DNA from 2 places in the Priestia sp. TRN 1309 genome. Region 1 is predicted to be linked to the other one. Evidence: predicted binding sites of a transcription regulator. Region 1 holds the regulator's gene; the other holds the start of a gene.

The links. The regulator NrdR, encoded in region 1, represses ribonucleotide reductase genes. The targets are predictions, from matches to a motif close to AACACNATATATNGTGTT.
Region 2: a site for NrdR is predicted at 10,412-10,429, ahead of ACRPLQ_RS00190 (vitamin B12-dependent ribonucleotide reductase). Genes of this name have one in related genera too.

What each region holds. Positions count from the first base shown of each region.
Region 1 covers NZ_JBOZGM010000006.1:220,313-236,377, forward strand. Annotated here, with positions in the region: gene ACRPLQ_RS22590 (TrmH family RNA methyltransferase) at 14-778, opposite strand; gene sspI (small acid-soluble spore protein SspI) at 919-1,125, shown strand; gene ACRPLQ_RS22600 (M42 family metallopeptidase) at 1,182-2,267, opposite strand; gene ACRPLQ_RS22605 (dUTP diphosphatase) at 2,345-2,833, opposite strand; gene ACRPLQ_RS22610 (hypothetical protein) at 2,966-3,343, shown strand; gene ACRPLQ_RS22615 (DUF1294 domain-containing protein) at 3,362-3,622, opposite strand; gene rplT (50S ribosomal protein L20) at 3,683-4,042, opposite strand; gene rpmI (50S ribosomal protein L35) at 4,082-4,282, opposite strand; gene infC (translation initiation factor IF-3) at 4,304-4,807, opposite strand; ribosomal protein L20 leader region at 4,877-4,999, opposite strand; gene thrS (threonine--tRNA ligase) at 5,171-7,129, opposite strand; T-box leader at 7,173-7,421, opposite strand; gene ytxC (sporulation protein YtxC) at 7,482-8,342, opposite strand; gene dnaI (primosomal protein DnaI) at 8,439-9,371, opposite strand; gene ACRPLQ_RS22650 (replication initiation and membrane attachment family protein) at 9,404-10,831, opposite strand; gene nrdR (transcriptional regulator NrdR) at 10,904-11,365, opposite strand; gene ACRPLQ_RS22660 (hypothetical protein) at 11,609-11,995, opposite strand; gene speD (adenosylmethionine decarboxylase) at 12,089-12,469, opposite strand; gene ACRPLQ_RS22670 (glyceraldehyde-3-phosphate dehydrogenase) at 12,895-13,926, opposite strand; gene coaE (dephospho-CoA kinase) at 14,202-14,798, opposite strand; gene ytaF (sporulation membrane protein YtaF) at 14,822-15,451, opposite strand; gene mutM (DNA-formamidopyrimidine glycosylase) at 15,512-16,065, opposite strand, start outside.
Region 2 covers NZ_JBOZGM010000001.1:22,903-38,967, forward strand. Annotated here, with positions in the region: gene comGC (competence type IV pilus major pilin ComGC) at 1-31, shown strand, start outside; gene comGD (competence type IV pilus minor pilin ComGD) at 18-455, shown strand; gene ACRPLQ_RS00135 (type II secretion system protein) at 439-777, shown strand; gene comGF (competence type IV pilus minor pilin ComGF) at 774-1,211, shown strand; gene comGG (competence type IV pilus minor pilin ComGG) at 1,201-1,575, shown strand; gene ACRPLQ_RS00150 (YqzE family protein) at 1,619-1,804, shown strand; gene ACRPLQ_RS00155 (YqhG family protein) at 1,828-2,652, opposite strand; gene ACRPLQ_RS00160 (DEAD/DEAH box helicase) at 2,639-4,312, opposite strand; glycine riboswitch at 4,493-4,585, shown strand; gene gcvT (glycine cleavage system aminomethyltransferase GcvT) at 4,798-5,898, shown strand; gene gcvPA (aminomethyl-transferring glycine dehydrogenase subunit GcvPA) at 5,919-7,265, shown strand; gene gcvPB (aminomethyl-transferring glycine dehydrogenase subunit GcvPB) at 7,258-8,736, shown strand; gene ACRPLQ_RS00180 (rhodanese-like domain-containing protein) at 8,781-9,164, opposite strand; gene ACRPLQ_RS00185 (lipoate--protein ligase family protein) at 9,395-10,228, shown strand; gene ACRPLQ_RS00190 (vitamin B12-dependent ribonucleotide reductase) at 10,541-13,099, shown strand; gene mntR (transcriptional regulator MntR) at 13,385-13,816, shown strand; gene ACRPLQ_RS00200 (patatin-like phospholipase family protein) at 13,919-14,800, shown strand; gene ACRPLQ_RS00205 (SA1362 family protein) at 14,831-15,229, opposite strand; gene ACRPLQ_RS00210 (DUF1385 domain-containing protein) at 15,278-16,065, opposite strand, start outside.

The sequences.
Region 1 (16,065 bases):
GTTCTCGATGCAACTACATTCCGCGTAAATAATAAAGTAAGATTCCAGAAGCGATGGCAACATTTAACGACTCGCTCTTTCCATAGATGGGAATGTACAGATTCTGATCCGTTTGTTCCAACACTTTCTCGCTTACGCCGTTTCCTTCATTTCCCACAATCAGCGCAAATTCGTTTGAAGGTTTTACGTGTGTGTAGACCTTTCCATTTTGTAACGACGTGCCGTAAACTGCTATTCCTCTTTCTTTTAACAATGAAATTATTTCGAGTAAATCGCCTTTTACAATTGGAAGGTGAAAAATAGCTCCTTGCGTTGAACGAACGACTTTTGGGTTGTACACATCCACGCTGCCCTCTCCAATGATAATAGCCTCCACTCCCGCAGCATCAGCGGTTCGGATAATGGTGCCTAGGTTACCTGGATCTTGCACGGCATCTAAAAGCAATACTTTCTGTGCTGTATGAATAATTTCCGCATGCTTTGTTTGAAAACACACGGCAATAATTCCTTGAGGTGTTTCTGTGTCAGATAATAACTTACTAATTGCTTCGTTTACAACGATTATTTCGATACCGTCTATATCCCACTGTGCGGGCACTTCGGTCGATTCGCGTATAATTAGTTCCTTTACACAATCCTTATTTTTGATAGCCTCTTCGACTAAATGAAAGCCTTCTACCATAAAAAGGCCCTGCTTATCACGGTCTTTTTTATTATGCAGTTTTTTCCACGCTTTTACCTGCGGATTTTTAACTGAATCAATTTGTTTCACAAACATAACTCCTTTATCTATACAAAAATAAATAGTTCGATTACATTTTGTTCAATAATCATTAGATAAGTTTCACTTTATTGTACATAGAAATCGCAAAGAAAACAAAAACTATTGGTAACTTTACGATAGCTGAGGTGAAAATGATGGATCTTAATTTACGAAATGCTGTTATTGCAAACGTTTCAGGAAACTCAAAAGAAGAGCTTGAGGCTACAATTTCTGACGCTATTCAAAGCGGTGAAGAAAAAATGCTCCCTGGACTTGGTGTTTTATTTGAAGTGCTTTGGGAAAAGTCTCCGGAATCAGAAAAAGAAGAAATTCTGACAACGCTTGAAAACGGTTTAAAATAAATAACCTTTTCCTATGTACAACAAAAAGCTCATTCTCCTAGGAGAATGAGCTTTTTTCAATTATACGTAATGGCGTTAACCGTATCTCGGTCTAAGCGCTTAATGACTTCCGCAATTAATTTAACTGCGTTTTCATAATCATCACGATGAAGCATTGCTGCATGAGAATGGATATAACGAGTTGCAATTGTAATCGAAAGTGCTGGCACCCCGTTAGCTGAAATATGGATAGAACCCGAGTCCGTACCGCCTCCAGCAATTGCATCAAATTGATACGGAATATTTAATTCATCTGCCACATCTACCACTGTATCTCGAAGTCCTTTATGAGAGACCATGGAAGCATCATATAAAATGATTTGCGGACCCTGCCCCATTTTAGAAGAGGCTTCTTTATCAGAAACACCAGGTGTATCTCCAGCGATACCGACATCAACAGCAAATGCAATATCCGGTTCAATAAAGTTAGCAGATGTTTTTGCACCTCGGAGTCCAACTTCTTCTTGCACCGTTCCTACACCATACACAACATTTTCATGTTTTTCATTTTTTAAAGCTTTTAATACATCGATAGCGATTGCACAACCAATACGGTTATCCCAGGCTTTCGCTAGCAGCATCTTTTCATTGTTCATAACCGTAAATTCGAAATAAGGTACAACCTGATCACCAGGTTTTACTCCCCACTCCGCTACTTCTTCTCTGCTAGAAGCACCAATATCGATGAACATATCTTTAATGTCAACTGGCTTTTTGCGAACTTCTGGAGGCAAGATATGAGGTGGCTTTGAGCCAATAATCCCCGTTACCTCTCCTTTAGATGTCACGATGGTTACGCGTTGAGCAAGCATAACTTGAGACCACCATCCGCCTACCGTTTGAAAACGAATAAAGCCGCGTTCATCAATTTGAGTCACCATAAAACCAACTTCATCCAAGTGACCGGCTACCATAATTTTAGGCCCTTGTTCGTTGCCTACTTTTTTTGCAATCAAACTGCCTAGCCCATCCGTCGTTACTTCATCTGCATGAGGTGCAATATATTTCTTCATAACCTCACGCGGTTCACGCTCATTTCCAGGAATTCCTTTTGCATCTGTTAGTGCTTTAAGCATCGTCAATGTTTCATCTAACTTTGTCATATGGATTACCCCTTTCATATGTATACCTCTATTATAGCTAAAAAGAGGTTGAAGTAAAATTTCCCATCCCTTTATGTCTAGTATCCTTGTTCTTGCCGTTTAAAATTCACTTCATTTTTTGACATGTACGCCTCTTCAATATGTTCAGCAGAAAAACCAAACATATCGCCAAGCGTCATGTAAGATGCAAACATGTTCACATAGTTTTCTTTTGACAGGTCCTGCTCGAAAGCAGAAACTTGTGCAAATACCTGTAAAAATTGTGCTGTTTTTGAATCAGCTGCTTTTACTTTTGGCAGCTCAGTTAAATCATCGTATCCTTTTTCAATACCTAAAGAAAGAATGAAATGTACGCCGTCCACAAATTCTTCTAAAATAACAGCATCTTCAGCCGGAGGTTTAACGCTCCAAAATTTGAAGCAGCGCGTTTCGTTTGCCAGCTCTCCCATTTCAACAAGCAGAGCTAAAAGTTTTCTTGGAACCAAGTCTTCCTTATGAAGCTGATGCTTGTCCTCTATATGCTGATCCAGCTGGCGCTGCATGGTAAATAGCTGTTGTAAATTCAATGTAATCACTCCTGTAATTATGTATATCTTCTTCTTTTTAAACCAATAAAGAAATTATATCAAAAATCGTGAAACTTTTTAGAGACTGAAACGTAAAGTAAGAAAACTGTGCCTTGTAAAGGAGGGAGCGTTATGTTTGTTATTGTTATCGTTCGCGTGTTCATTTTCGCGCTTGTTGCTTACACACTATTAAAGCTGGTTCAGCATTTTCGCAGTCCAAAGCGGAAGCTTGTAGCAGCTCAGGAACATCAGCAATTTTTTGTCGTTGACGAAAAAACGAATATCCGCAAAAATTTTCTACTAACGTATAAAGGTATTTTATTTGAAGGAGAAAAATACAGCAATCCCAATGAACCAGAGTCTTTGTCGATTACAATGGTGTTAACAGATCCATCTCGATTGCATGAACTGCAAAAACAAGATTTCAAGCTGCTGGAAAATCACGTACACAACATGTATCCAAATGCTCCTATTCGCTGGAAAAGCCCCGTTCGAGAATTTTTACACTGAGCACAAAATCATTTGTGCTCAGCTGATAACAAAAAAGAAAAGTAAATCAAGAGCGGCAAGAATAGGAAAACCTACTGTAAACGATGTGTGCTTCGTTTTATGACGATAGCAATACATACCAATCAGTCCTCCAATGGCTCCTCCGATAGCAGCTACCGTCCACAGTGTGCTTTCGGCAATTCTCCACTCATGTCTTTTCGCTCTTTGTTTATCTCTATACATCATTCCTATCCCTATTATATTAATAACAATAAAATAGGTAAGCAGCAGTTCATTCATGATATGTCCTCCGATAGCAAAAAAGCCTCATCATCTAAAGATGACGAGACTTTATATTCATTACTTATCTAAGCCTTTTTTAGCAGCAGTTGCTAATTCAGCAAATGCTTTTTCATCAGCTACAGCTAAGTCAGCAAGCATTTTGCGGTTAACTTCAATACCTGCTAATTTTAAACCGTGCATTAAACGGCTGTAAGAAAGACCGTTCATACGAGCAGCTGCATTAATACGTGTGATCCATAATTTACGGAAGTCACGTTTTTTCTGACGACGGTCACGATAAGCATACATGTGAGATTTCATAACTTGCTGATTAGCAACTTTATATAATCTATGCTTCGAACCGAAGAAACCTTTAGCTAATTTTAAAACTTTTTTACGACGTTTGCGTGTTACTGTACCGCCTTTTACGCGTGGCATAATTGTTTACCTCCTGTATTGTTTCTATCTCAACCCAAATTACTTAATGTTATCTAATAAGTGACGGATACGTTTGAAGTCACCTTTGCTTACTAAAGAACCTTTACGTAATTTACGCTTTTGTTTTGTAGATTTGTTAGCGAATAAATGGCTTGTGTAAGCACGAGCACGTTTTAATTTACCGCTTCCAGTCTTTTTGAAACGCTTTGCAGCGCCACGATGTGTTTTCATTTTTGGCATGGGGTGTTCCTCCTCGTTCTATTACTTTTCGTTTTTAGGTGCCAAGACTAAGAACATGCTGCGGCCTTCCATTTTAGGAGCCGATTCAACTGAACTTACATCTTCGCAAGCTTGTGAAAAACGTTCAAGTACTTTTTGGCCAATCCCTTTATGAGTAATGGCACGACCTTTAAAGCGAATAGACGCTTTCACTTTGTCACCTTTTTCAAGGAACTTGCGTGCGTTACGAAGTTTAGTGTTAAAATCATGTTCATCAATTGTTGGACTTAAACGAACTTCTTTTAAGTTTACAACTTTTTGGTTTTTACGAGCTTCTCTTTCTTTACGTTGTTGCTCATAGCGGAATTTACCGTAGTCCATAATACGACATACCGGCGGTTTCGCATTTGCAGCAACCATTACTAAGTCAAGATTTACTCGTGAAGCAATTTCTAATGCTTCATTTTTTGATTTAATTCCTAATTGTTCACCATTTTGATCAATTAGACGAACTTCGCGAGCTCGAATGCCCTCGTTTACCATCATGTCCTTGCTAATAAGTAGCCACCTCCAAGGTTTAATGAGCGAATACGCTTGCTTAGACCGATTATTAACTCACACAAAAAAGTGTGAGTACATACTGCACCCACACTTCTATCGTTTTAATTAAGATACGATGTACCTGCTAACTGCTTTATGCGTCACTCAGGTGAGAAGCGGGTGCTTCTTCTTCTGTATAAACAAGTATTCAATTACTTAAGCTATTATAGTATCAACAAAGACAAAAGTCAATGATTTCGTTCTTTTTTCACAACAAAAATTATTGTATCAAAGGAAAACCATTTATGCAACAGTTTTTTATAAATGTTAGATAAAAAAGCAGAGAATTTCAATTCTCTGCTTTTTTCATTAACGAGATGCTTCTGCTTTTACATTTTGTAAAAAGGCTTGGAAATCCACTGTTTCTGAATTCTGCTCACCATATTTACGTACGTTTACTGCTTTATCTTCTACTTCTTTATCCCCTACAACAAGCATGTAAGGAATTTTTTGCATTTGAGCCTCACGAATTTTATAGCCAATTTTCTCATCGCGAGAATCAAGTTCCACACGAATACCCGCAAGCTGAAGCTGTTCTTGCACTTCTTTTGCATACTCAAGATGAACCGTAGGTGATACTGGAATCACTTGAACTTGTACAGGTGCTAACCACGTTGGGAAAGCTCCTTTGTATTCTTCGATTAAGAAAGCGACAAAACGTTCCATTGTTGACACCACGCCGCGGTGAATAACAACAGGTCGATGCTGTTTTCCGTCTTCCCCTACATACGTTAAATCAAAGCGTTCAGGAAGTAAGAAATCCAATTGAACCGTAGATAGCGTCTCTTCTTTACCAAGAGCTGTTTTAACTTGAACATCTAGTTTTGGACCGTAGAATGCCGCTTCGCCTTCAGCTTCATAATAATCAAGGTCAAGCTCATCCATTGCATCTTTTAACATGCTTTGTGCTTTTTCCCACATTGCATCATCATCGAAGTATTTTTCTGTATCTTCAGGATCACGATAAGATAGACGGAATGAATAATTTTCAAATCCAAAATCTTTATAAACCGCTTCAACTAAGCGAACCACACGAATAAATTCTTCTTTGATTTGATCCGGACGTACAAAGATATGTGCATCATTTAACGTCATGCCTCGAACGCGCTGAAGTCCTGATAATGCTCCTGACATTTCGTAGCGGTGCATTGTTCCAAGTTCAGCAATACGGATTGGAAGCTCACGATAGCTGTGAATACCTTGTTTGTACACCATCATGTGATGAGGACAGTTCATTGGACGAAGAACCAGGTCTTCGTTATCCATTTCCATTGCAGGGAACATGTCATCTTGATAGTGCTCCCAGTGACCAGACGTTTTGTAAAGTTCTACACTTCCAAGCACCGGCGTGTAAACGTGCTGATAACCAAGGCTTACTTCTTTATCTACGATATAACGCTCGATAATACGGCGGATCGTCGCACCTTTTGGAAGCCATAAAGGCAGACCTTGTCCTACTTTTTGAGAATTTGTAAATAAGTTTAACTCTTTACCAAGTTTACGGTGGTCACGTTCTTTTGCTTCTTCAAGAAGACGAAGATGCTCGTCTAAATCTGCTTTTGTAAAGAATGCTGTACCGTAAATACGCTGCAGCATTTGATTGTCGCTGTCTCCGCGCCAATAAGCACCTGCTACGCTTAATAGTTTAAACTCTTTAATTTTGCCTGTTGACGGCACGTGCACACCTCGGCAAAGATCAAAGAATTCGCCTTGTTGGTAAATCGTCACCTTTTCACCTGCTGGAATCGCATCGATCAATTCAAGCTTTAGTTCATCGCCAACTTCTTTAAAAAGTTGAATGGCTTCTTCACGAGAAACTTCTTTTCGTTCAATTTCAATATTTGAATTAACGATTTTTTTCATTTCTTTTTCAATTTTACCTAAATCTTCAGGAGTAATTGATTCTTCCATATCGATGTCATAGTAAAACCCATTTTCGATAACCGGGCCTACACCTAGCTGTACTTTTACATCTTTGTATAAACGTTTGATTGCTTGAGCCATTAAATGCGCTGTACTATGGCGCATAATTTCAAGCGCTTCAGGAGCATCTTGCGTAATGATTTCAAGACTGCCATCTTGTTCGATTGGCGTACGTAAATCCAGCAGCTCGCCGTTTACTTTACCTGCTAATGCTTTTTTCTTTAATCCCGGGCTAATAGAAGCCGCAATATCTTCTGTTGATGATCCTTTTGGATACTCTTTAACAGCTCCATCAGGAAATGTCATTTTGATTACTTCTGACACAACTTTCCACTCCTTTAACATAACTAATAAACTTTTTGTAAAAACAAAAAACTCGTCCCTTATAAAAAGGGACGAGTTGTGTATACACGCGGTACCACCCTTGTTTCCTCTTCGTATCTTGGATAACCCAAATAACCCGAAGCGGCTCGAGGTTTTATAACGGAAATTCCGTCAGTAATTACTAGAGACGCTGCTCGTTTACTACTGAAGTTTAGAGGTGGTAAGAATATATTCCGTGTTAGGAGATTTTCAGCCTAGATCTCCCTCTCTATAAACCGTAAATATACACTCATGTCCTCATCATAACTTGTGACATATAGCTGTTTTTCAATATGCATTTATTATATTCATTTTCAAAATAGAAATCAACCTTTCACGTTATATTTTGCTTTTGATCAAACGGAAATTCATTTTTTTCGTATAACATCACTTTTTCTTGAAAAATATTTTGAATGGTATAAACAAAATCATGATCATGCTGGTCGCTATACAGATGAATAGCAGCTGGAGATAAACTCAGCAAAGGCGCGATGATAGTTGAGTCTATGTATACTGATTCTTGTTCAGATAGAAAGGCCTCTGCTAGGGCTGCACATTCACGCTCCGGAACATATCTACTGCTTTGGTCGTACAATACAAACTTGTTTTTATTCAAATGCATTACATACACATCGCCTGTAGATGACTGTCTTTCATTAGCTGCTTGACGCAGCTGATGAATAAGAATTTGATAGTCTTGTTCAAGCTTATATTCATCAATCGCCAGCTCAGCATAATAGCGCAGCCGCTCTTGATATTCTTTTAAACGGAATTGGAGAAAAGACTCAAAGGTGAATGTTACATTATGAATGAAGAAGTCTTGAAGAGCCTGGCGGATAAGTAATTCTCTTGGAAGGGAAAATGTTTTTTGCGGAATTTCGCCTCTCTCTCCTTCCATAATCCCCCCCATAATTTGAAGCAGCAAATCTTGTTCTTCCTCTTCTGAATAGAAAAATTGTTCTTTTAATATGTTTACCATCATCTTTTTTTCTTTCTTTTTTAAAATCACGTGCGTTAATACCGGTATCACCATGTCTTGTAAAATGGCCTCTCGATTGTATGTCTCATCAATAACTAAAAGCTGATTATTCACCAACTTCAAGCACTGTGAACCATATGATAAAGCGCTTCGCTTCGCGCATAAAGACTCATATACAATGACTGCGTCTTCTACATATTTAAAGAATATTTTCATTCCTCATAGCCCCCCTTTGGACACGCTTTATTAATGTATATGGGGCAACATGCAAAAAAATGAGCAAGTCGCTACAAGAAATGTAAAACGACCTGCTCATTTATTTCGTTTATTCTCTCCTTTCACTTCAACAGGAGTTGCTAAAGACTTAATTCGCTCCATGACACGAGCTGCTTTAATCTCTTCCTGCTCGCCTCTTTGGGTATAAGTGAAATGATGTTGAAGCTCATCTAAATTTAAATTTGAACTGAAAAATGTCGGCAAATTTTCAAGCATACGGAACTGCAAAATTGTGCCAAGCACGTCGTCTCTCATCCAGCTCGTTACGGATTCAGCTCCGAGATCATCAAGCATCAGAACCGGTACTTTTTTAACATACTCTATTTTCTCATTAAAGCTTTGATCTTGAAACGAGCCTTTTAACTCACGCAAAAACTCTGGGACGTATAAAATTGTTGATCTCACTTTCCGCTCAGCCAAGGCATTTGCAATAGCTCCTAGAAAATACGTTTTTCCAACCCCGAACAATCCATGTAAGTACAGTGCTTTCATTTTCTTGTTCGGTTCATATTCGCGAACAAAATTTTTAACTAAATTAATTGCTTCCAATCTTCCTTTTTCAATTTCGATATCCTTGATAGTTGCCTGTAAAATTTCTTTCGGCACATACATACACTGAATAAGAGATTCTTGTTCTTTTCGCTCATCTGCTTGTACTTTCCTAGGACAGCGTTCATACTGCACATCAATATTACGGCCTTTTACAACCAGCTGAGGGTGGTATCCCTTTACCATATTGACGCAGCTTTGTAAAGAAGGACATTTATCGCAGCATTTGCTTTGGTCGATAAATTCATACATCTTCATTAAACCTCGGTCAACCATTTGCTCATCTAACTCATAGCGATGTTCTTGCATAAATGCTTTTACATCTTGGTTTGACATAACACTATTTTTTAATGCTTCTAATCGCGCTTTAAAATCTTTTTTATTAATCAACTGATTTAATGAGTCGTTAATAGGCTTCATCTTTTTCACCTCCATTCCATCATACCAATTTTTTATTGTTTACGCTTTTGTTTAAGCTCTTGATCGAGTTCTTTTAACTCTTTTTCTAATTTACGCTTTTCTTCTTCAAAATCTGCATCATATGCCGGCTCTTCTTTCTTCTCTAGGTGCTCTTTATTTTTGAACCATTCCGGCACCATTTCTTTACGCACAATTTTTCGTCCGGCCGTTTTTTTATTTTGCTTTGCCTCGGTCCAGTTCTGATATTCTTTCTGTTCATTTTTAGCTAAATTCATGGCATCTTGAACAGTTTGTACCTTTTTGCGCGCCCAGTGTCCAGCAATTTTCTCTACATAGCTCTTAGATAATTTCATATCGGATCTTAGCATAACATAGTAAATCAGAACATTTACTACCCCTGGTGAAAGCTTTTGATTAAACATCACTTCTTCAATCATTTGCAAATCTGCTTTTGATGGCTCTGCCCCCCCTGAAAACTCGATCAATAGCTGCCGAGGAGAGGTGACTTCTAGCTGTTGAATGAGCTGCTCTTCCTTAGTCTGAGGCTGCTTTTCCTGCATGGTACGAAGCATAGGAGGCTGAATTTGTTCGCTTAGATTGGGAAGTGCTTCTCCATTTTCAAATTGGTAAAAGGACTGTGCTGCTTTTCTAAGCAATTCAATATCAACTTGATCATTCTCATTTAGCGAATCGAGCACTACATTTTTCATTTGAAGAGGATCAATGCCGTATAAAAAAGCTAACTTTTCAATCGCTTGTTTTACTTTAGATGTAATGGACCTTTTCGAAATCATTGAATCTGTTAGGCCTGCTAAAAATAAATCAAAATCAAAGGAATCCGGGCTCATCTCAATAGAAGCACGGTTTGAAGAATCTATAAAGTCCGTTTGAGCATCAGGAGAAAATACATCCTTGCTTTCAGACTGAAAACTTGGAGCCAGCTCCGTTGCTTTAACTGATTTAAATACATCGTTAAATGAATGCGTCACATCTTTGAACGATTGATCATCCACGAGTGAATCCGAAAAATAATTTTTTATTTTTTGAAAGATGGATTTTCCTAGTCGGTTATATAAATATACATTTAACACGCCATCGTTAAAGAACTGATGGGGCGTAAGAGGAGGAATGAGCTCATAAATGAACACACGAACATCATCTTCTTCCTTAATATATGTTTTTAACAAACCAATACCTTCTAATTTTAACCGCTCATGGTAAATAGCTTTCAAATTAATTTGCATCATTGACATTAGGTGATGATGCGTAGACTCTTTTCCCCATAAACGATCTTGTTCCAGCTCGCTCCATAGCGTCATATACAAACCAAAACACGTCGTACCCACCAACGGCTGATAGAGCATTGTTAAAATCTTTCGGTCGTATTCCTGCAGTATGCCGCTCGAACGAACAACATAACGATCGACCGGTATCATTTCTTTCCAATGTTGTTCTTTCATGTCGTTCCCTACCTACTTTTAAAGTAATAGAAATGACAAAAAAAGAGCCTAAAGAATACTTCAATAGCTCTTTTACAGTCGTTCCTTCTTAATTAAATCTTTTAATTCATCAATAAATACATTGATGTCTTTAAATTGTCGGTATACCGAAGCAAATCGAACATAAGAGACTTCATCGATAGCAGCTAATCGCTCCATCACCATTTCTCCTACCACATCTGACTGCACCTCTGATGTACCCTGACTGCGCAGCTCTGTTTCAATATCGTGTACGGTATCTTCCAGTTGTTTTAAGCTTACTTGGCGTTTTTCACACGCCTTAATTAACCCTCGAAGGATTTTGTCTTTGCTGAACTCTTCTCTCGCTCCATCTTTTTTTACAACAATTAACGGAAGTTCTTCTACTTTCTCAAAAGTTGTAAAACGATAGTGACACTCTTCGCATTCACGTCTTCTACGAATAGAGCGGCCTTCTTCTACAGGGCGCGAGTCCAGCACTCTCGTTCCATTGTAATGACAGGATGGGCACTTCATATTCTCAGCTCCAATAATAAACCTTGTTTTTCTTTTTATTTTCTCTCATATAAGTTAATTTTCATCTATGTTAGCCGGCTATTCGCCATTTATTATGATTGTCATCATCATTTCCTTTATCAAACACGATGCTATATTAAAGGATTTACTTTATTCCATCTTATAGAAAACAAGGCTTGAATACAAGTAAAGGAAAAGGAATTTCCCCATTTTATTTCCTGAAATTCAAAAATGATAAGGAACTTACGAAGAAAGAGGAATAAGTTTTTGATCAAAGCTCTTATAAAGCGTACGTACAAGTTCTTTGCTAAAACCAAAATCAACTGGCACCACTTTTGACTCTGTTGTAGCAGAAAAATCGATAGCGGTTTCAAGAGGACGTACGCTAATAATGGTAATCACAACAAAAGCTTTTCTTCCTTTTACAACGTTTAAGCTAATTTCTCCTCGCTCTTCATACGCAGCAAGTATCTCTATCCCTTGCATATGCTTCAACATTTCATGAACTTGCTTAAATGCATTCCCAGCCGTTGTTTTGTAATAATGCGTTTTTAGAGTCGGATCTGAATGACGATCGCTTGTTTCTACATGATTAGAAAATAAAGATTTAACTACTTGTACTACCCCCATGTTGTTATCCCCTTTGTTTTTGCATATTAAAAATTTATATACTAAAAAGAGGTGTGTAATACACCTCTTAACTTACGTAATCAATCGACACTATTAAAGTGCATTCGCTTTAGTTTGTTTTACCTGAACAGGACCCATTCCACGTGGTAATTCAATTGTTTCACGTGTCTGTGCACTTAGAGCATCTGCAATATAATCTGCTGCGATTGTAGGATCTAAATGACCACAAGTATAAACATCGATACTTGCATAACCATGCTCTGGGAAGCTGTGAATCGTTAAATGTGATTCTGAAATAATAACAACGCCACTTACACCTTGAGGTGCAAATTTATGGAACGCTACTTCGCGAACTTCCGCACCAGATTTTAAAGCTGCATCAACAAACGTTTTTTCAATATAATCAATATCATTTAACTTATCGAAATCGCATCCCCATAATTCTGAGATGACATGACGACCCATTGTTTCCATAATGATATTTCCCCCTTTAACAATTTTTAATCGTTAAACATGAAGTTCTTTCGCCATATAGCATGTTAACTACCACGGGGGAAAGTTAGTCCAAAGAGGTCCTAACCCTTTAAGTAGCCACATCACCGAAAGGTACACAAGAAGTTCACGAAACATAGTATACTTTGTTTACATTTATTTTGCAATACGTGTTTTGATTTTATTAAAGATTGTTCCCGCAGATAGACCTATACAAATTACCCCTGTATTCTCGTGAGACAGTGTGTAAAAGCTGCTAAACGACTATTCATTTTTTTATTAAAATTGAGGAAAAGAAACACTCCTTTGCATGATTATCTTATTGCTTTTCCCTATTCTTTTGAATAAAAACAAAAAAAACAGGGCGATAGCTCCCTGTTTTTTTTAAAAAGCAATCTATAGCTTTCTTAGCTTACTCTTATCTTTGATCCATTACGCATTTCTGCAGCAATATATCTTACCAAATCGACTACGCGCTGAGAGTAGCCCCACTCGTTATCGTACCAAGCTAACACTTTAATTTTATGATCTTCCATTACGATAGTCGATAGTCCATCTACAATCGCTGAATGAGGATTTGTATTAAAGTCAATTGATACGAGTGGTTCCATTGTTAAATTTAAAATATTCTTTAATGGTCCTTCAGCAGCTTTAATGAACGCTAGATTAACATCTTCCATCGTCACAGGTTTCCTTACATCCACAACTAAATCGACAAGCGATACGTTAGGCGTAGGAACGCGCAGCGCCATTCCATGAAGCTTTCCTTTTAAATGAGGAAGAACTAATGAAAGCGCCTTGGCTGCTCCAGTTGTTGTAGGAATAATTGATTGAGCACACGCACGGGCTCTTCGCAAGTCTTTATGCGGGTTATCAATATTCTTTTGATCATTTGTATATGCGTGAACGGTCGTCATTAAACCGTTTTCAATTGTGAACGCTTCGTCTAACACCTTGACAACTGGAGCTAGACAATTTGTCGTACAAGAGGCATTAGAGATAATGTTATGCTGATTCACATCAAACTCTCGTTCGTTTACGCCCATCACAATAGTAATATCTTCTTGTTTACCCGGTGCCGTTAAGACAACTTTTTTAGCACCTGCTTCAATATGTAACTGCGCTTTTTCTCTTGAATTAAATTTCCCTGTTGCTTCAACAACTAAATCAATCCCAAGCTCTTTCCAAGGCAAATTCAGCGGATCGCGTGAATTTAATAGCTGGATTCTTTTACCGTTAACAATTAGCGCATCATCATCACATTTAACATCTCCATTAAATGGTCCGTGTATAGAGTCATATTTGATTAAATGTGCTAATGTTTCTGCTGGATAAGATGCATTTATAGCAATAATATCTAAATTCTCCTCTATAATCGCTGTGCGAAAAACCATTCTTCCTATTCTCCCAAAACCATTAATGGCAATACGTGCTTTCATGGCTATACCCCTCTCTATATGTGTTATACTATTTAACTTTTTATATTGAATAGTATAACATAAATATTTAAAAAGTGAATAATATTAATTTTTTTTAATAAATTATTTTAATTAAGTTTTACTATATGTATATAGCGAGAACAGATATTTAACACATTCTTTTTTAGAAGCTCGTAAATATTCTCAATAAAAAAATCCGAACGAGCTTGATTCTACCTCAAGAATCAAGCTCGTTCGGATTTCCCTTCAGCTAACATACGTTTATCTCAGCCTCTTTAATCTAGCCATAGGGCTAATATACTTAAAAGCTGTTGTTTTGTTTCCTCTACAGGTCCGTTGTTATTGATCACCGCATCGGCTAAGGCTACTTTTTGAATCAAAGGCAGCTGTGCGTGGATACGTGCATAGGCATCTTTCGTCGAGAGATCATTACGAGATTTTAACCTTTCTAGCTGCACAGGCTCATCGACATATACAACCACTACTTTATCGACTAAATGCGTCAAATCACTTTCAAACAGCAGCGGAATATCTAATACCACAGCATCGTATCCTTCCTCGATATACCTTTCCTTTTGAGAAAGCATTTCTTTTCTTACCGCAGGGTGTACAATTGCATTCAACTTTTTACGTTCTTCCTCTTGAGAAAACACAATTCCCCCTAAAGCCGCTCGATTGATCTCCGCATTTTCGTGAAGAATGGCACGGCCGAACGTCTCTACAATTTGGTTATATGCTTCTTTTCCTGGTTCGACGACTTCTTTTGCAATGTGGTCAGCATCGATTACTGGAATATTAATATCTCTCAGCATTCCGGTTACCGTACTTTTTCCACTAGCAATTCCGCCCGTTAATCCAATTACAATTGACATTGGCCTCTCCTTTATCGCTTTATTTAAAATCTAAAAATACCTAAAATAATAAGCAGAACTCCCGGTAAAAAGGAAAACATTTTCATCCATGATAAACGTGAAAAAACTTTGCCAAACTGTATGCCAGCACTTAAAAAAAGTGAACTCATAAGAGCTACAGCAATTGCTAAAGCATACGGCGAATAACCTAATAAAGCTGCTCCAAACCCTGCTCCAAATGCATCAAGAGATAATGCAATTCCAAGTATAAATGCTTCAATCCCAGTGATGGAACCTGAATTATCTAAATCTGCTGCCGTTGGTTTTTTCAATACGTTAATGACTAAGCCAATTGACTTAATTTCAATTTTCACTAATGTTTTTTCTTCTTTCACTCGAGATGAATCTGCCGGACAAAAAAACTGGTATAAAATCCACATTCCAAGTAGAACAAGAATACCTCCGCCTACTTTATTTAGTACATCCACTGAAAATAGATGCGTAAGTACCTTTCCTAAAAACATAGAAAACATTAAAGAAAATGCTGAGCAACATGAAATAATAAAAATGGATTTCAGCGGGATTTTCACCTTTCGAAGTCCGTATGTCAGGCCAACGCTAAAGCTGTCAAGACTTACGGCAAAAGCAAGAATAAGTAAAGAAAATGTTATCATGATGAGAGGACTCCTTTCCTTTCTGTCTATACGTAGTATATGAAAGGAGCCCATCCATTGTTATTTTTTAGCCGGCTGACAATTTGGGCAGATATGTGTTCCTCTACCGCCTACAACAAATTTTTCAATTGGGGTACCGCAAATTTTACAGGATTCGCCTTTTCTTCCGTACACGTAAAGCTGCTGCTGAAACATGCCTATTTGCCCCTGTGTGTTTACATACGTGCGAATTGTGCTGCCCCCTTGTTTCACCGCTTCTTGAAGGGTCGCTACAATTTCTTCGTACAATTTTTCATACTCTTCGTCTGTTAATTGGCTGGCCACTCGTTCAGGGTGAATCCCTGCGCGAAATAGTGCTTCATCTACATAAATATTCCCTAGCCCAACCACGACATTTTGATCGAGTAAAACCGGCTTGATTTTTCGAGAGGTTTTGCCGATTCGCATTTTTAACTGACTTGGATTAAATGTTTCGTCAAACGGTTCAGGTCCAAGGCCAATAAGAGGAGGAAACAGATCTTCCTCTCCCTTTTTAAATAAGTGCATGGTACCAAATTTCCTTACATCCCGGTATCGTAATTCTGTTCCGTCGGTGAAGTGAAAAAAGACGTGTA
Region 2 (16,065 bases), on a different contig from region 1:
CGGAAAGGTTACGGCTAGTGGTTCTTCTTAAGCAAAGAGGATTTACCCTCATTGAGATGCTGATGGTTTTATTTATTGTGCAAGTGATGATGTTTTCCATTATCGTAACCATTCGGCCGCTTGTGGAATATTACAAAATCACATTATTCTTGCGACAGCTGCAAAGCGACACGTTTTATGTGCAGCAGACAGCCATGAACCGAGAATCTCCAATTAAAATTAACTTCGCACCGAAGGGAACAGAATATATTGTTTCTGATTCTCGTGCCGTTCTTTATAAGCGCGCCTATGACTCCACCATTCATATCACGTTTGGAAGCGGCAATTCCACGATACAATACAACAAAAACGGCAATATTTCTCAAGCAAAGACCATTTTTATCAGCAGTCAAAAGTTTAAATACAAAGTTACTTTTCAAATAGGTAGAGGGCGTTTTTATGTGGACAAGATGTAAGGGTCAGCAGGGCTATACCTTGTTAGAAATGCTTGTTTCATTTAGCATGCTTTTACTCCTAACCGGTACAATTATTCCTTTGTATGTTCAGATGAAGGAAGAAGAAAAGAAGCAATATGTTTCGTATCAAGCTGATGCTATCTTACACGAAGAACTATTGAAATATAAATATGAAGCAGGATATAAACGGCGAGAAAAAATCGTAAAAGAAAACGTTGTGTTTTATCTGAAGTGGAACGGAGAAAGTGCTCAAAAGCTTTGTGTAGAATGGACAGATTCCGCTGATAAAATGAAAAAGAAGTGTGATGTGATGTTGAAGTGAAAAGTGAAAAAGGCTTTACGCTTGTAGAGATGTTAGTCAGTTTTGCTCTTTTTTTGATCATTGTTTCATTTTTCCCCATTATCATTCCGCTAGCTAAGCAAACATATAATCCAGACTTTAGTATGAATGAAATGGAGTGGGAAATTTTTGTGAATCAACTTGCTATGGAATATCGAGAAGCAAAAGAAGTGAGAATTCATGCGACTACGCTTACGTTGAAAATGGAAAATAATCAGATCATCACTTATGAACGATACGAAGACAAGATAAGAAGACGAGTGGATGAAAGTGGTCATGAAGTTGTGCTGCAGCATATTAAGAATATCATGTATGAACAGCAAAAAGAAAGGCTGCTGATTCGTTCAACAGACGGTGTTAACAAAGTTAGAGAAGAAACCATTACGACGTTTTTGATGCTTGCTTATGAAACATAATGAGCAAGGGTTTATTCTCCCGGTTGTGTTGGCATTTTGTGCGCTTTTTCTTCTGTTAGTAGCTCAGCAAACTACTTATTTTGTGACGAAAAGTTCATTTTATCAAGAAGTAGAGCAGAAAAATCGTCTGCAGCATCTTTTAGAAAACGCGGTTGTACATGTAAAAAAAGAAATAAAAGAACATAATAAATCTCCATCTGCACCCTTAGTGTTAGAAACGGGTACGGTTTCATACGACGTAGTAAGTGAAGATGAACAGATGATTATCCTAAAAATAAAGTGTCAAACACTGCAAGGAAGAGCATTGACAGAAACCGCATATATTCAAAAAAAGGACCAGCACATTGTGAAGTGGACGGATTAAGTCTCTTTCTCTCCGGATATAATAGTGCTGAGGAGATGATTATATGAAAACGAATGATTATGTAAAATATATGACTCAGCAATTTGTACAATATATGGATCAGCCAAAAGAAGAGAGGAAAACGAAAAAGATTCAAAAAAAAGAAGAGCGAGCACCTTTTGCGAACAGATGGTTTGGAATGATTCCGCTGTCGTTTATGCTGTGGTACCGAAAGAAAAAAGAAAGATGAGCATATCATATGCTCATCTTTTTTTAACCGGCTTGTGTTTTATTAAATTGACGTGACATCGTTTCTGGCGATATGTAAAATAAGCCACCGTTTATAAACTTAAATAAGATCGTCGGCTCGTATAGCTCTTGAAGCGCTGTTTTTTCGGTCATATATATTTCTGGCAGCTCTTCTGCTGTTTCGTAAAAATGATCAAGAAGCGCTAAGTCTTCGTACCATCTTTCCTGCGCTTTTTCTGCCCATTCAGTCGGTTGAGTTTTAACGTAGTCAGTCACGTATGATGTGAGTCGTGCAATCGCACTTTTCGGCTTAATAAAAGGTGAAAGAGTAAAGCAATAGTCCGAGATTTTAGATGATAAATTTTGATTAATGATTGATTCATGAAATGATTCAACGATTTGTCCGTTAATTAAATTAATGCCAAGCGACAAGAGCTCATCCTTTTTACGGTCGCATTTGTATGAGACTTTAATATTTAACGCAAGCCAAGGGTGTAAAGGCTGATTTGTTGGCTGAGCTGATGAAACTTGTTCATACAGATGAATAAACCCGCCTAGCTTTTGAGTAGAAGCGAAAATTTGATGCAGCCTAGGTGAGCCAAAATGAATTCGTTCTCCTTGAACAGAATCGTCTTCAAACGCGGGATCTGTAATGAAAGTGAGTGAAGCAGGATTTGCTTCTCCGCCTGTCTTTTCAACATAATGCCAATAAAATGGACGATTCATCAACTCTTTGTCAAGTTCGATTGTTAATTGAACCTTTAGATAAGATGGTGTTTCTGTGACAATAGAACAATTATTAGCTAGAAAGTAACGCTTTAAAAATTGATGAATATCAGTTTGCTGCATGCTGATCCTCCTCGCTGTCTTCGTATTGAATAATAGACGTCAAGTTCTCCATTTTGATTTTTATTTCTCCTTCACTCCGTGAATGAAATAAAATATCTTGAATATGCTCTTCGATATTTTTTAAATCAAGCTTTGTTAAAATATCATCTAACTCTCCAACAACTCGTTCAAAAAGGTTTATTTTTTCGTATAACAATTTTAAAATATGTTCTTCGACCGTATGTTGAATCGCTAAATTGTAAATGTGAACATCATGCTTTTGACCTAAACGATGTACCCTTCCAATTCGCTGTTCTAGACGCATTGGATTCCACGGTAGATCATAGTTAATAATATGATGACAAAACTGAAGGTTGATTCCTTCTCCGCCCGCTTCAGTGGCAATAAATACTTGCGCGTGGCTTTCAAAAAGCTGCTTCATCCAGTCTTTTTTACCTCGCTTAAATCCTCCTCTAAACGGTACAGAGGTAATTCCATGCTGTTTTAAATACCACTGTAAGTACAGTTGAGTTGCTCTGTACTCAGTGAAAATAATAACTTTGTCATCAATTTTTTGAACGAGCTCCAGAACTTTTTCTGCTTTTGCATTTTGCGGCACTTGCTGAAGTAGTTGCATTAACGGAGTAATCATATGTTCCGTTAATGCGCTGTTTTGATCTTCCTGACGTTCCAGCATGTTTTTTAATGTCATATACACCGCTTCACGGCTGCTGCAGGCCTCTCGCTGCAGGGTTAAAATTGAAAAAGCACTTGAAGGGTGCAGTCCGTTTCCTTTAAAAGACGTAATCGCATCGTATAGCTCGCGTTCTTTCGGTGAAAATTCAACAGGAATGGTTTGAACAATTCGCTTCGTCCATTCGATACCAGTATCATGGCGGCGATTTCGAATCATAACTTTGTTAACAAGCTCTTTTAAGTGCTCATCGTTTTGCAAAGAGCGTTTTTTAGCAGAAAATAATTCTTCGAAATAGTCTTTATTGCCGAGATGGCCAGGCTTTAAAAGAGAGACTAAGTTGAAAATTTCTTCAATTCGATTTTGAATCGGTGTTGCGGTTAGCAACAGACAAAATTTCTTTTTCAGGCTTTGAACAAATTCATAGTTTTTTGTTTTGTTGTTTTTAAGTTTATGAGCTTCATCAATGATGATGAGGTCGTAGTCTTGTTCTAGCACAATTTCTCGATGAGGGGAACGTTTTGCTGTATCAATTGAAGATACAACGATGTCACACTGATCCCACACATATGATTTTCTTTGAGGGACCGCGGGAATATAAAATTTTTGATTCAATTCCATAGCCCACTGTGAAACAAGCGAAGCTGGAACTAAAATGAGAACTTTTTTAACAAGCCCGCGAATCATATATTCCTTCAAAATTAACCCTGCTTCAATCGTTTTCCCTAGTCCTACTTCATCTGCTAAAATGGCTTTCCCATTCATTGTTTCGACTACTTGTTTGGCTACTTCGAGTTGATGAGGAAGCGGCGTTAAATCGGCTAAATGTTTTGGGCTTTGTAGCCCTTCAAATTCTGAGATAAGCGTTTGGTCTTCTATTTCATAGGCAAGTTTATACAAATCCCATGCAGACCAAGGGCCGTCTTGCTCCAATTTAGTTGAGAAGGCTGCTTCCCATGTTTCATCGATGTTTAATTTCACTTTCATGATAAAAATGCTCCTTTGTAAAAAATTTTTATTGAACAAATGATAAGAATCAGGTAGGATAAAAATATATTTAGAAAATTTGAAAAAGAAAATAGATTAGCACTTTACAAATGATTGTGTGAATAAAGAAAGATACATCTTTCAGTAGTATGCCCAACTTTACCAACTTTATAGAAGCGAATGACGACACGGGGAGAGACTACTTGAATGTAGCGCCGAAGGAGCAAGCAATAAAATTGTGAATCTCTCAGGCAAAAAGACTCTTGTTTGACGCAGCTCTGGAGAGTGTCTATGCGTTTATAGACCACCCACGAGGCAAACCTATTCGTTTATAGGTAAACTTTCAGGTGAAAAGGACAGAGACTTCCTACTAAATACAGTAGGGGGTTTTCTGTCCTTTTTTGTTTGGATACATAGTGATCCCCACACTATTTGAAAACTCCCCGTTATGAAAAGTTTCACGTGAAAAAGAGGAGGACATAAATATGACAACAGAATTACACAAAACGCCGCTTTATGATACCTATCAAAAATATGGTGCCAAAACAATTGATTTTGGAGGATGGGCTCTTCCCGTTCAATTTTCTTCTATTAAAGAAGAGCATGAAGCTGTACGTACAAAGGCAGGTCTTTTTGATGTCTCTCATATGGGAGAAATTCTTGTGACAGGAGCTGATAGCTTAGCTTTTCTTCAGCATACGATGACAAATGACGTTTCTACCCTTGTAGATGGAAAAGCGCAGTATACGGCTATGTGTTATGAAGACGGAGGCACGGTAGATGATTTGCTGATTTACAAAAAAGCAGATCAAGAGTATTTGCTGGTCGTAAACGCTGCTAATATTCAAAAAGACTATGAGTGGCTTGTGTCTCACAAACAAGGAGATGTAACGCTCGTTAATCAATCTGATGAAACTGCGCAGCTAGCATTACAAGGTCCTTTAGCAGAAAAAGTTTTACAAACGTTAACGAATGAAAATTTAGCTTCATTAAAGCCATTTACATTTGCTGATGATGTAGAAGTAGCGAATGTAAATGCTCTCGTTTCACGTACTGGATATACCGGAGAAGATGGTTTTGAAATTTATTGTTCTTCAGCTGACGCCTCTCACTTGTGGACGGCTATTTTAGAAGCAGGAAGTGAGGACGGTGTGTTGCCTTGCGGACTAGGAGCTCGCGATACGCTTCGTTTTGAAGCTACTTTGGCTTTATATGGCCAAGAGCTTTCAAAAGATATTACGCCCATTGAAGCTCGAATTGGATTTGCAGTAAAGACGAACAAAGACAGCTTTATTGGAAAAGAAGTGTTAAAAGAACAGCGTGAAAGCGGGGCACCTCGTAAGCTGGTAGGAATTGAAATGATTGATAAAGGTATACCAAGACACGGTTACGAAGTATTTGCAGATGAAGAACAAATTGGATTTGTGACAACAGGTACACAGTCACCGACATTAAAGAAAAACATCGGTTTAGCGCTATTATCAGCAGAGTATACAGAGCTTGGTCAAGAAGTGGAAGTGCAGGTTCGGAAAAAACGCTTAAAAGCAAAAGTGGTTTCAACACCTTTTTATAAACGTTCAAAGTAAGCTTTGGGGAGGAATTTAACATGTTACATCGCTATTTACCAATGACAGAACAAGATCAGCAGCAAATGTTAGCAGCAATTGGTGTTTCATCTGTTGATGATTTATTTTCAGATATTCCGCAGCGCGTTCGTTTTCAAGGAGAATACAATATTAAAAAAGCGGCTTCAGAGCCTCAGTTGTTAAAAGAATTAAATAATATGGCTGCTAAAAATGCTCATTTAAAAGACTATGCTTCTTTTTTAGGAGCAGGAGTTTACGATCATTACATGCCGGTTATTGTTGATCATGTTATTTCTCGTTCAGAATTTTATACGGCCTATACTCCGTATCAACCGGAAATTTCTCAAGGAGAACTTCAGGCCATCTTTGAATTTCAAACAATGATTTGTGAGTTAACGGGGATGGACGTGGCCAATTCTTCTATGTATGACGGAGGAACTGCTTTAGCAGAAGCCGCTATGCTCAGTGCGGGTCAAACGAAAAAGAAAAAAGTACTTGTCTCTGCGGCCGTTCACCCTGAGTCAAAAGATGTGTTAAAAACGTATGCGAAGGGTCAATACATTGAAGTGGTAGAAATCCCTGCAGCAGACGGCGTAACAGATATGATTGCATTAGAAAAAGAGATGGGAAGTGACGTGGCAGCTGTTATTGTCCAGTATCCAAATTTCTACGGACAAATCGAGCCGTTAAAAGAAATTGAAGAAATTACTCATCAAGAAAAATGTATGTTTGTGGTTTCAAGCAATCCTTTATCATTAGGTTTACTTACGCCTCCTGGAGAATTTGGAGCTGATATTGTCATTGGAGATGCACAGCCATTTGGTATTCCAAGTCAATTTGGAGGCCCGCACTGCGGATACTTTGCAACTACGTCTAAGCTTATGCGGAAAATTCCAGGACGATTAGTAGGGCAAACGGTGGATGAAAACGGTAAGCGAGGGTTTGTTTTAACCCTTCAAGCTCGTGAGCAGCATATACGCCGTGATAAAGCGACGTCTAACATTTGTTCAAATCAAGCGTTAAATGCTTTAGCGGCATCAGTTGCCATGACAGCTTTAGGCAAGCAAGGTGTAAAAGAAATGGCGCTGCAAAACTTATCAAAAACGCATTATGCATATGAAGCGTTAAAGGCAAAAGGGGTAAATGTAGCATTTGAAGGACCGTTTTTTAACGAATTAGTCGTGAAGCTTCCTGTTTCGGTAACAGAAGCAAACAATCATTTATTAGCATCAAAAATAATTGGCGGTTATGATCTTAGCCGTGATAACCAAGCGCTTGAAAATCACATGCTGCTTGCTTTTACAGAACTCCGTACAAAAGAGGAAATTGACCAACTTGTAAATGAATTGGGGGATCTTCATGCTTAATCAAAATCAATCACTTATTTTTGAAAGCAGTAAAGAAGGGCGAATCGGCTATTCATTGCCGGAGTTAGATGTTCCGCAAGTAAATGCTGAAGAGCTGCTTGGAAAAGCGTATGTCCGTACCGAAGCTCCTGAGCTTCCTGAAGTATCAGAACTCGATATTATGCGTCATTACACCGCGCTTTCAAAACGAAATCACGGAGTGGACTCAGGGTTTTATCCGCTTGGTTCATGCACGATGAAATATAATCCAAAAGTGAATGAACAAGCAGCACGGATTGCTGGGCTAGCGCATATTCATCCGCTTCAAGATGAGCAAACGGTTCAAGGTGCTCTCGAACTTTTATATGATTTACAAGAGCATTTAACAGAAATTACGGGAATGGATGAAGTAACACTTCAGCCAGCAGCGGGTGCTCATGGCGAGTGGACCGGGCTTATGATGATTCGTGCCTATCATGAAGCAAATGGTGAGACGCAGCGAACAAAAGTCATTGTTCCAGACTCAGCTCACGGAACGAACCCTGCTTCGGCAACAGTTGCGGGATTTGAAACGGTAACGGTAAAATCAAATGAACATGGTTTAGTGGACTTAGAGGATTTACGCCGCGTAGTGGGAGAAGATACAGCCGCTTTAATGTTAACAAACCCAAATACGCTAGGGTTATTTGAAGAAGATATTTTAGAAATGGCTGAAATTGTTCACGCAGCAGGTGGAAAGCTTTATTATGACGGTGCAAATTTAAACGCAGTATTAAGTAAAGCCCGTCCTGGAGATATGGGGTTTGACGTGGTTCATTTAAACCTTCATAAAACGTTTACAGGCCCTCATGGAGGAGGCGGTCCTGGTTCTGGTCCGGTAGGGGTAAAAGCAGATTTAATTCCTTATTTGCCTAAACCAGTGCTTGTGAAAACAGAACAAGGCTATCACTTTGACTATAACCGTCCTCAGTCAATTGGACGCGTAAAGCCGTTTTACGGAAACTTCGGCATCAACGTTCGCGCTTATACGTATATTCGTTCAATGGGTCCAGACGGCTTAAAAGCCGTAACAGAAAATGCTGTGTTAAATGCCAACTATATGATGCGTCGTTTAGCAGAGCACTATGAGCTGCCGTTTGACCGTCACTGTAAGCACGAATTTGTTTTATCAGGAAAACGTCAGAAAAAGCTTGGTGTGCGCACATTGGATATCGCGAAACGACTGCTTGATTTTGGCTATCATCCGCCGACGATCTACTTCCCTCTTATCGTAGAAGAGTGCATGATGATCGAACCAACGGAAACAGAGTCGAAAGAAACGCTAGATGCGTTTATCGATGCGATGATTCAAATTGCAAAAGAAGCAGAAGAAACGCCTGAAGTCGTACAGGAAGCTCCTCATACAACGGTTGTGAAGCGCCTTGACGAAACGCTGGCAGCTAGAAAGCCAGTGCTTCGCTATCAGAAAGAACAGGCTGTTCAAAACGTCTAACAAAAAACCTCGCCCAAAGGCGAGGTTTTTCTATATACATACCATTATTTTTTCTTTTTCACTTTACCGTTCCACATTTTGAAGCCGCCTTTTAAATCATAGATTTCTTTAACACCGTGGCGACGAAGCATTTGTGCTGCGCGTCCTGTGCGCATTCCGCTTTGACAATAGATGTAGACAGGCTGATCTGAACGAAATTCTTTAATGCGCATACGGAACTGTGACAGCGGAATATTTCGTGCGCCTAAAATATGTCCGTTTTCGAATTCATTCGGTTCACGAATATCAACTAGCTGTGCCTTGCGGTAGCCGCTGCGGAATTCTTCTTCAGTTAACGTTTTCATAATGCGACGTTGGATAAAGAACATAACGACAGAGTATATGATGATTACTCCAAGTAAAATGAGTACTGCTGTAATTGCTGACATGCTGATTCTTCCTTTCTTCGACAAAATCCATACTCTTATTATATAAGTGAATGAAATTAGAAGTAAAGCGATTTTGCCTTGAATCTAGCGGATTTCTTCCCGAAAATGAAAAAACTACCACATTTGAATTCGCAGTTTTATGTTGCTCTTTGCTTTTCCTTAGCTCAATCTTTTGGTAGACTAAAAAACGGATTTATTTTTTATATTACATATAGCTGAGGATGAGGTAGATGAAAGCAAAGTGGAGATTTATTGATTCCAACAACCGTTCGCCTTATTACAATATGGCGTTAGATGAAGCGTTATTAGAATGGCATAGTAAAGGGGAAATTCCACCTACGATTCGTTTTTACGGATGGAACCCTCCAACGCTGTCGATCGGTTATTTTCAAAAAGCTGAAAAAGAAATTAACTTTGATAAAGTAAAAGAATTAGGATTAGGCTTTGTGAGACGTCCAACGGGCGGCAGGGGCGTGCTTCATGATGAAGAGCTTACTTACAGCGTCATTGTATCTGAAGAGTATCCTAATATGCCTAAGACAGTTACAGAGGCATATCGCGTCATCTCTGAAGGTTTACTGGAAGGATTTCGTTCGTTAGGGCTCGAGGCTTATTTTGCTATTCCTCGTTCAGAAGAAGAAAAAAATAGCTTAAAAAACCCTCGTTCGTCCGTGTGCTTTGATGCTCCTTCTTGGTATGAACTTGTTGTAGAGGGCCGCAAAATTGCTGGAAGTGCCCAAACTAGACAAAAAGGAGTTATTCTACAGCACGGCTCTATTCTGTTAGAGATTGATGAAGATAAATTATTCAGCGTGTTTAATTATCCAAATGACCGCGTGAAAGAAAGAATGCAGCGCGCATTTCGTTCTAAAGCCGTAGCGATCAATGCAATTGCGGGCCGCAAAATTTCTATCGAAGAAGCAAAAGAAGCGTTTTATAAAGGATTTGCTTCTGCTCTTGATATCGATTTAGAACCGTATACACTGTCTGAAGAAGAGGAAGCATATGTAGAAGAACTAGCGCGCACAAAGTACGGATCGGATGAATGGAACTTTAAGCGCTAAACGAATGCGGATGGTAAATAGATAAAAGTGCAACTTCTTATAAGTTGCACTTTTTATTGGAATTTTTAGAAACAATGCTTGGCTAATAGAATATATAGGGAAGAAAAGTCAAACACTTTTTTTACGAAAAAAAAAATATTTCACTTGACACCCTTCTATATGTAGATGTTTGGAGAAGTGTCAAATACTATATATTGAATTCGTCCAAGCCGTGTGGTAAGTTATTGATAGTTGATTGAAAAACTCTATTTCCTTTAAAAGGAAATAGAGTTAATAAATTTATAGATGTTCGATAGGTAAGGAGTTGTGAGAATGACTGTTTTGTTAAATCAAAAAGTGAATATGAATGTTGAAAAGCTCAATTCAGATATTGAACGCTTTCCGCAAGTACATCCGATTACACCGGATATGAAGTTAACTCATAAAGGTGTTTCAAGATTGGTAATGTTAGACCGCTATGCGTTTAAAGATACGGAAAAATTAACGTTATCAGAAGGAGATTTTGTTGTTCTAACTGTAAAAGAAGACCCAAAATTTCCAGCACGAGGACTTGGCTATGTGGAAAGCATTAATTTTGAGCAAAAAACCGCTGTTGTCAAGGTAGAAGATGAGTTTAGAGGAGCTTTATCACCTGAAGAAGCAGAAAATGGGTTAATTACTCGTTCTTTAGATGTTATTGAAAAACCTCTAGAGGTCTTCTATGAGCAAATTGCAAAACGTAATGCAACAGGCTTAGCTTCTGTGGAAAAAACAGAAGAAAAGCGCAAAGAGTGGTTTGAAAAGTTCTATCAAGAGCTTGTTCAGCTAAACTTTGTACCAGCTGGCCGCGTTCTTTACGGTGCAGGTGCTGACACGGACGTAACGTACTTTAACTGTTACGTAATGCCTTATGTAAAAGATTCACGTGAAGGTATTTCAGAACACCGCAAACAAGTAATGGAAATCATGAGCCGCGGAGGCGGTGTTGGAACGAATGGTTCAACTCTTCGCCCGCGCAACACGCTGGCTCGCGGTGTAAACGGCAAATCATCTGGTTCGGTTTCATGGTTAGATGATATTGCTAAACTGACGCATCTTGTTGAGCAAGGTGGGTCACGTCGTGGGGCTCAAATGATCATGCTTGCCGACTGGCATCCTGACATTGTAGAGTTTATTATTTCTAAAATGCAAAACCCTCGCATTTTACGTTTCTTAATTGAAAACACAAATGACGAAATGATTAAAAAGCACGCGCAAGATAAATTGAAGTTCACGCCGCTAACAGAGTCTGAAGAAGCAATGTACCAAGGAATCATTAACTATAAACAAATTCCTGGTCTTGGTGGATTTAATGAAAAAATCATTAAAGATGCAGAAGAAAAGCTGCAAACTGGCGGAACGTACAGCGTTCATAACTCAGAGTTTTTAACAGGAGCAAACATTTCTGTATGCTTAACAAAAGATTTTATGGATGCTGTTGAAAACGACGGTGAATACGAACTTCGCTTCCCAGACGTAGAAAGCTATTCAAAAGAAGAAATGGCTAACTACAATGAAAACTGGCACGAAGTAGGCGACGTGCGCGAGTGGGCAAAACAAGGAAACAAAGTTCGTACGTACCGTACTATCCGTGCAAAAGAGCTATGGAACTTAATTAATATTTGTGCAACGTACTCAGCTGAACCAGGCATTTTCTTCTTCGACAATGCCAATGACATGACAAATGCTCAAGCATATGGTCAGCACGTTGTTGCAACGAATCCATGTGGTGAACAACCACTTGCACCATTCTCTGTTTGTAACTTAGCTGCTGTTAACTTAGCGCAAATGGCAGATAAAGAAACAAAAACAGTTAACTTTGAAAAGCTACGTCAAACGGTTGAAACGGGCGTTAGAATGCAAGATAACGTTATTGATGCAACTCCTTATTTCTTAGAAGAAAACCAAAAGCAAGCGCTTGGCGAACGCCGCGTTGGTCTTGGTGTAATGGGTCTTCACGATCTTCTTATTTATTGTGAAACAGAATACGGCTCTGACAAAGGCAATGAGTTAGTAGATAAAGTGTTTGAAACAATTGCCACGACGGCTTACCGCGCGTCTGTAGAGCTTGGAAAAGAAAAAGGAAGCTTCCCGTTCTTAGTGGGCGAAACAGATGCTGAAACGGCTTCTTTACGTGAAGCATTCACAAATACAGGCTTCATGAAAAAAATGCCTGAAGATATTCGTGAAAACATTAAAGAGCACGGTATCCGAAACTCTCATTTATTAACAGTAGCGCCAACAGGCAGTACTGGAACGATGGTTGGAGTATCAACGGGTCTTGAACCTTATTTCTCATTCTCATACTTCCGAAGCGGTCGTTTAGGTAAGTTTATTGAAGTGAAAGCTGATATCGTTCAAGAGTATTTAGATCAGCATCCAGAAGCAGATCCAAACAATCTTCCTGAATGGTTCATTTCAGCTATGGAACTTGCACCACAAGCTCACGCGGACGTGCAATGTGTGATTCAGCGCTGGATTGATAGCTCAATTAGTAAAACAGTAAACGCTCCTCGTGGTTACACGGTAGAGCAAGTTCAAAAAGTGTACGAGCGTCTGTATAAAGGCGGAGCAAAAGGCGGTACGGTGTACGTAGACGGAAGCCGTGATGCACAAGTCTTAACGCTAAAAGCAGAAGAAAATACATTTGATGAAGAAATTGAAGCGCCAAAAGAAGAAACAAAACCACACGTTGTGTTAGTTGATACAATTAATGAAATTCGTTCAACTGATGTAACAATCGGTTCTGAAGTAGGTAATACGTGTCCGGTTTGCCGTCAAGGAACGGTAGAGGAAATGGGCGGATGCAACACATGTACAAACTGTGGTGCACAGCTGAAATGCGGCCTTTAATTTTTAATCATGATTGACTAGTAAAAGCTGACTCAAGTGAGTCGGCTTTTATTATGTATGAAAATGGGGCATAAATAAGAAGCGGGAGAGAACGGTTCTTGTATTTGAATAAGCATTGTAGTATGATTTTAATTGAATGTCTTTTATCCAGTTTTATCTTATGACATCGCTTTATTTACACGTTTTTTTCACATAGATTATCAAACATGAACACGATATCACTATAAGAAACAGACATTTATGACTTATTATTAGCAATACATAATATTAATTGGGGGAGATTTCATGCCTACACCGAGTATGGAAGATTATATTGAACAAATATATATGCTAATTGAAGATAAAGGATACGCTCGAGTGTCTGATATTGCTGATGCATTGGCGGTTCACCCCTCATCTGTAACAAAGATGGTTCAAAAACTAGACAAAGATGAGTACTTAATTTATGAAAAATATCGAGGCCTTGTTTTAACAGCTAAGGGACAGAAGATTGGAAAACGTCTTGTTTATCGCCACGAGCTCTTAGAGCAGCTATTGCGAATCATTGGCGTGGATGAGAAGAATATTTATGATGACGTAGAAGGAATTGAACATCATTTAAGCTGGAATTCCATTGATCGAATTGGGGACTTGGTTCAATACTTTGAAGAAAATCATAACCGTATTCAAGATCTTCGCAATGTACAGAAACGAAATGAAGAAGAGCAAAAATTATAAGGGAAAAGCAGCGGCCAATAGCGTCACTGCTTTTTTTCTTTTTATCATAACTTGTTGCTGAGTCGACTACAAATGTAGAGTAGGTAGTTTGGAGGAGAGGCTGTGTACGTCGACGGAGTATTTTCAGGTGGCGGTATTAAAGGGCTTGCACTGATTGGTGCGTTACAAGCTTTAGAAGAAAAAGGCTTTATTTTTCGGCGGTTAGCGGGAACGAGTGCGGGTTCCATTATTTGTGCATTTGTAGCAGCTGGTTATACAAGTGAAGAAATCGTTGAAATGATGAATGAAATTGAGTTATCTTCTTTCCTAGATCAAAGAATGTCCTTTTTACCATCGAGCTTGACAAAATGGCTGTTTTTATATTGGAAAATGGGATTATATAAAGGAGAAAGGCTTGAAAAGTGGATTGCTGAGAAGTTGCGGAGCAGAGGAATTCGTACATTTGCTGATTTGCCTGATCAGTCGCTGCGTATTATTGCGTCAGATTTGACCAACAGTACGATGCTTGTTCTTCCAGATGATTTGCCTAAATATCACATTGATCCGAATCGTTTTTCTGTAGCAAGAGCCGTTCGGATGAGCTGCAGCATTCCATATTTTTTTGAGCCGGTTAAATTAAAATCTACTCCAAGCAGTTTAATAGTCGACGGGGGAGTGTTAAGCAACTTTCCAATTTTTTTATTTGATGATGATAAAAGTTTGAAGAAACGACCGGTAATTGGTGTGAAGCTGAGTCCGAAGGACGAAGAGAGAGAACGGAATAAAATTAAAAATGCCGTTGGTTTATTCAGTGCGCTTTTTGAGACGATGAAAGATGCGCACGATGCAAGACATATTTCAAAACGTCACGAAAAAAATATTATCTTTTTACCTGTTAATCAAGTTTTTGCGACAGAATTTACCCTCACAGAAGAACGGAAGGAAGAGCTGATTGCGTTTGGCAAAAAGCGTACAAGGGCATTTTTGAAAAAATGGTGCTATTAAAAAAACAAGGAGGCTTTTCTCCTTGTTTTTTTAAAAGAATGCTCTATTTTTCTTTTTTCCTTTTTTACCTTCGATGACGGTCAAGTGTGAGTTGTTTTTCTTTTTCTTTAGCGGTTTCGTTGATTTGGATACCGGGCGCTTATTTGAGCTTCGGTACGTATGCATATCAACTTTGTTGCTTCCTCGCTCTTTTTCTTTTTGACGCAGTTTCGATTGCTTTACTGCGCGCACATAGCCTCTATCTTGACCTTTTGTCTGAGAAGGGCGGAGAATAAACCGATAAACTAAGTAAAACAAAATGATAAACAGAAAAATATAACCTGCTTGACGTAATAAAACAGCTGGATCTGTAATCAACGTAAATGCAAAGCCAATGACTCCTAACCCGATTAGACCATATACAAGTGGTTTCACGAATGGACGTCTCATTTTGTTCACCTCCTAAAATAGTAAAAAAAGAAAGCAAAACGGTGTGGATTAGACAACTTGTTCGTCAGTGGTAGAAGAAAGTTCATTTTCAACGCGTAAAAGTTCTTTAAATGAAGCAATCGCAACTTCAACTTGATCATCTTTTGGTTCTTTGGTTGTTAAAAGCTGAAGCCATAAACCGGGATAACCTAAAAAGCGAAGAAGAGGGACATGACGAACTTTATTGGTTAACTGTAACACTTCAAATGATAAACCAAGGACAACTGGAATTAATGCAAGGCGATCCACAATTCGTAACCAAAGAGGATCCGTTGGAACTAGTAGGTAGACAAACATTCCTACAACTACGGTAAAGAGGATAAAGCTACTTCCGCAGCGATAATGAAGTCGAGATTGTGCTTGAACGGCTTCTACCGTAAGTTCAGCATTGTTTTCATATGCATTAATGACCTTGTGTTCTGCTCCATGATATTGAAACACCCGTTTAATAAGTGGCGTTTGTGAAATCACATAAATATAGCCAAGGAGCAATAATAGTTTAAATACTCCTTCAATAAAAACTTGAGCTACACTTGAAGTGAAAACAGGACGTGTCAATTGTGCTAAAAACACAGGAATCAATGTAAATAGTACTTTCCCGAAAAGAAAGGATATTACACCAATAGTTGCAACGCCAAATATTAAAGATAGTTTTGATTCTTTTTTCTCTTTTTGTTGTTCTGCTGCTACTTGAGCATCATCTTCTGGATTCACGTCATAGCGTTCAGAGGAAAAGTTCAAGTGCTGCGTACCGTTTGCACTGGCTTCAACAATAGCAGCAATTCCTCGTAAAAAAG